2 regions of the Micromonospora sp. NPDC047548 genome follow, and region 1 is predicted to be linked to the other one. Evidence: riboswitches for the same ligand, from Rfam matches in the RefSeq annotation. Region 1 holds a riboswitch; the other holds the start of a gene.
What was found. Region 1 has a riboswitch for cobalamin ahead of ABZ807_RS25365 (ribonucleoside-diphosphate reductase subunit alpha). Riboswitches for the same ligand answer to the same signal wherever they lie in the genome.
Positions count from the first base shown of each region.

Region 2: it holds a riboswitch for cobalamin, as region 1 does, so the genes downstream of both, ABZ807_RS22175 (ABC transporter substrate-binding protein) here and ABZ807_RS25365 (ribonucleoside-diphosphate reductase subunit alpha) in region 1, are expected to answer to the same signal.

Region 1 is NZ_JBEYTI010000033.1:7,245-9,633, reverse strand. It holds gene ABZ807_RS25365 (ribonucleoside-diphosphate reductase subunit alpha) at 1-1,467, opposite strand, end outside; cobalamin riboswitch at 1,623-1,768, opposite strand; gene ABZ807_RS25360 (SigE family RNA polymerase sigma factor) at 1,921-2,389, shown strand, end outside.
Region 2 is NZ_JBEYTI010000023.1:85,937-88,325, reverse strand. It holds gene ABZ807_RS22180 (iron ABC transporter permease) at 1-95, opposite strand, end outside; gene ABZ807_RS22175 (ABC transporter substrate-binding protein) at 310-1,251, opposite strand; cobalamin riboswitch at 1,339-1,479, opposite strand; gene ABZ807_RS22170 (C39 family peptidase) at 1,720-2,389, shown strand, end outside.

The DNA of each region.
Region 1 (2,389 bases):
CCAGCGCCGGTGCGCGGTGGCCGCCTGCCCGGTGGGGAACCAGTTCCGGTCGATCGCCCGGTCCAGCGCCCCCACCGCCAGCCGGACGGTCCGCGACAACTCCGTGAAGTCGACGCCGTCGGCGGTCAGGTGGGCGGCCAGGTTGACCGAGCCCAGGGTGCAGACCGCCGTCTCGTCGTCGCTGGTGACCTCGAGGATCTCGGTGCAGAGGTTGGAGTGGTGCACCACGCCGCCACCGGCGCCGACCTGGTTGCAGGTGCGGTTCGCCGTGTCCTTGAACGTCATCCAGCCGTTGCCGGTCTGGGCGAGGGTGCGCATCATCCGGCCGTACAGCGTGCGGGCCGGCAGCGTCCGCACCGCCTTGCCGGCGGCCTCCGCCGCCCGGTACGCGGCGTCGAACTCCTCGCCCCACAGGTCGACCAGCTCCGGCACCTCCTTCGGGTCGAACAGCGACCAGTCCGCGTCCGCCTCGACCCGGCGCATGAACTCGTCCGGCACCCAGTTGGCCAGGTTCAGGTTGTGGGTCCGCCGGGCCTCGTCGCCGGTGTTGTCCTTCAGCTCCAGGAACTCTTCGACGTCGGCGTGCCAGGTGTCCAGGTAGACGCAGGCCGCGCCCTTGCGCCGGCCGCCCTGGTTGACCGCTGCGACGCTGGCGTCCAGGGTGCGCAGCCAGGGCACGATGCCGTTGGAGCGGCCGTTGGTGCCCCGGATCAGCGACCCCCGCGAGCGCACCCGGGACCACGAGATGCCAATCCCACCGGCGAACTTGGACAGCTTCGCCACCTGCGTGTAGCGCTCGTAGATCGACTCCAGCTCATCGCGGGGCGAGTCGACCAGGAAGCAGGAGGAGAGCTGCTGGTGCCGGGCGCCGGCGTTGAACAGCGTCGGCGAGCTGGGCAGGTAGGCCAGCCGGGACATCAGCCGGTACAGCTCGCCGGCCTCCTCGACGGTGTCGGACAGGCCGACGGCCACCCGCAGCCAGAAGTGCTGCGGCCGTTCCAGCACCGCCCGGGTACGCGGGTGGCGCAGCAGGTAGCGGTCGTGCAGCGTGCGCAGCCCGAAGTACTCGAAGGCGTCGTCGCCGGCGTGGTCGACCAGGGCGTCGAGGGCGGCGGCGTGCGTCGCGACGAAGCCGGCGAAGCCGGGGTCCAGCAGCCCTTCGGCGTACGCGGCGGCGACGCTGTCGCTGAAGCTTCCGATGCCCTGGCCGGTGGTCTCGTCGGCGATCCGCCCGGCGAGCAGGCGCGCGGCCAGCCGGGCGTACCCGGGCTCCTCGGCGGTCAGCCCGGCCGCCGCCGCGATGGCCAGCCCGGTCAGCTCGTCGGCGCCGGCGCCGGCGGTACGCCCCGACTCCACCAGGGCGAGGATCCGGTCCGGGTCGGTGTCGGGCAGGTCGTGGTGGTGCCGGTGCAGCAGGTCCCGCAGTGCCCCGACCGCGGGCGGGGCGAAGGTGGATGACGCCGTCACGTGCTCTCCTGGGTGGTCGGTGTGGACCGTGGGAGAGCACGACGGCACGCCGGAGGACCGCCGGTCGGTGTGCCGGGCGGTGCTCCGTACGGCTCGACGGCCCTCCCACGAGGCCCCGAGGTGGTACGCGCGCCCGGTGGGCACGCCGTGCTGGCAGGTCTTCGGACTCGCGGGCAGACGCGTCGCCGCGTTCGCCTACTGGCCGTCGCTTCCCGGGCCCCGTCGGGCCCAGTGCTCGTGACGGCGGTCGTTCCCGCTCACCGCTGCGGGGCAGTCCCGGATTCGCACCGGGTTCCCTGTTCGGCGCGACGCCTGGCGGGCGTCGACGCCTGGCGGACCCTGAGGGTCGCACCAGCAGTCGAAGTGATCCTAGATGTAGTGGGTCGCAAAAAGCCAACACACCACATGCTGTAGGCGTGTCGCGTCGATGAGAAAGTCTGCGCCGCGTACAACCTGGAACAGGAGTACGTCGAGTACGTCACGGCGCGGCTGCCGGGGCTGCGCCGGATCGCCTGCCAGCTGACCGGGGACACGCACCGCGGCGACGACCTGGTCCAGACGGCCGTCACCCGGCTCTACGTCGGCTGGCGTCGGGCCCACGAGGCGGAGAACGTCGACGCGTACGTGCGCACCGTGCTGGTCCGGGTCTTCCTCGACGAGAAGCGCCGGCTCTGGTCCCGGGTCTGCCTGGTCGACACGCCACCCGAGCCGGTGCCCGCCCCGGCCGGCGACGCGGTGGAGGACCGGGACCTGCTGCACGCCGCGCTCGCCCAGGTGCCGCCCCGGCAACGGGCCGTGCTGGTGCTGCGCTTCTTGCACGACCGGCCGGTGGACGAGGTGGCCGCCAGCCTCGGCTGCACCGCCGGCACGGTCAAGAGCCAGACCTCGCACGGCCTGGCCAGCCTGCGCCGGCTGCTCGGCA
Region 2 (2,389 bases), on a different contig from region 1:
CTGCCGGGCGGCAGGCTGACCGGGCCCAGCGACACCCCGGCGACCACGGCGGCCAGCACCGCGCCCAGTCCGGCGGCCAGCCAGCGCCGGCGCAGCCCGGCCGGGCGGGCGGTGCCGGCGGAGGCCGGCGCGGGGGCCGGCCGCGCGCCGGACGCGGGCCCGGACGGGCGGTCCGGACCCGACGCGGAGTCCGGGCCGCCCAGGCCCGACGCGGACCGGATCGGGCGGGGCACGCCGGACGGCCGGGACGCGTCGGGCGTCCCGGCCGGTCGGGGTTCCGTGGGTCGCACGGTCACGGACGGGGGATGGTCACGCGGGCACCTTGGCGACCGCGTCGACGATCGCCCGGACCTGGTCGACCACGCGCGGACCCCAGCGCGAGGCGATGTCGTCGTCGAGGACGACCACCTGGTTGTTCTTGAGGGCGCTGACGCCGGCCCAGCCGCTGCGGGCCTTGACGGTCTCCGGGGTCTGCTGGCAGCACTTGGTGTCGGCCAGGAAGACGAAGTCCGGGTCGGCCTTGACGATCACTTCCTGGGAGAGCTGCGGGTAGCCGCCGTTCTTGCCGTCGGCGTCGGAGGCGTCGGCGATGTTCTCCAGGCCGGCGAGGGCGTAGAGGGAGCCGATGAACGTCTTGCTGGTCGCGGTGTACAGCTCCGGGCCCAGCTCGTGGTAGTAGCTCAGCTTCTCCGACCGCTGCGGCAGGTCCTTGACCAGCTTGGCGATGTCGTCCTTCATCCGCTTGGTGACGTCGGCCGCCTCGCCCGGGTGGCCGGTCAGCGCGCCCAGGTCGGTGAGCTGCCGGTAGGTGTCGTCCAGCGTGGTCGCGGCCGGGCTGAGCAGCACCGGGATCTTCAGCGTGGTGAGCTGGGAGACGATCTTGTTGGTGTCGTTGGCGAGCACCACCAGGTCGGGTGCCTTCGCCGCGATCGCCTCGGCGTTCGGCTGGAAGCCGGACAGGTCGCTCTTCGGCGCCTCCGCCGGGTAGTTCGACTGGTCGTCGACGGCGGTGACCTGCTTGCCGGCGCCGATGGCGAAGAGCATCTCGGTGGCGCTCGGCGAGAGCGAGACGATCTTCTCGGGGCGCTTCTCCAGCGTCAGCTCGCCGACGCTGACGGGGAAGGTGGCGGCCGGGCTGCTGCCGGCGGCGGGGGCGGTGGTGTCGGTCGAGGTTTTCTCGGCGCAGGCGCCGAGGGCCAGCGCGGCCACCGCGAGGGTGGCGGCGAGCAGCCGGGGGGTACGTCCGGACATCTGTCCTCCTGTCGGTCGAGGAGCGTGGTGCTTCGCCGACAGGAACCAAGGCACCCGCCCGCGAGGCGCCCTTCCTCGAGAGCGCGTGTCGCGACCACTGACGCAGGCGACCTGGCTCGTCCCCGCGGGGCGGGGCATCACAGTTGCGGGACAGCGCCGGTTTCACACCGGCTTCGCTGCGGTTGGTCGGTAGCACCGTAGCGCACGACCAGCGGAGATCGTCCGGACGGGAGGGGTGGGTGGGGCCCCGGCGGGGGCGGTACGGGGCCCATCCGGGGATCACGAACTGGCGATGGTGACGTTGTCCACAGCCGCCTCGACGAGGCTCGCGCCGGAGGCGTCCGCGGCCTCCACCAGGATCAGCCACATCCTCCCGTCGGCAATTATTTTCCATGCCTCGACATCTGGCGTAACTTCCCTCCGCACGGGACAGTGAACGGCAACGATTCCCCACCTCGCGGAGTTGCCATGGCCAGCACAGCCCTGCGCGCCGTCGCCCTCGCCGGCGTCGCCGCGCTCACCCTCCTCGGCACCGCCGTCCCGGCCCATGCCGACAACAACCTGCCCGTCGTCGCGCACGACGAGCAGATCACCTTCCAGGAGTGGTCCAGCCACCCCGACTGGCGCTCCGGCAGCCACCAGGGCACGTACGCCGTCCCGGGCCACCGGACCGGGATCGCCATCGGCCAACCGGCCGGGACCACCACCTTCACCGACCCGCACGGCGGCGCCACCCGCACCTGGGAGTACGCCACCTGGACCTCACCCCGCACCGAGATCGGCTTCGACGCCACGGAGCTGGTCGCCTCCTGGAACGCGGAAACCCCGGCCGGCACCTGGATCCAGGTCGAACTCCAGGGCACCTACAACACCGGCGCCGCGACCCCCTGGTACGTGATGGGCCGCTGGGCCTCCGGCGACCAGGACATCAAGCGGGCCACCCTGGACGGTCAGGGCGACCCCTGGTCGACCATCTGGACCGACACCTTCTCCATCGACAACGCCAAGGCCGGCGTGCTGCTGCGGTCGTACCAGTTGCGGCTCAGCCTCTACCGCGCGCCCGGGCAGGCGGCGTCACCCCAGGTCCGGATGCTCGGCGCGATGAGTTCGAACGTGCCGGACCGGTTCACCGTCGCGC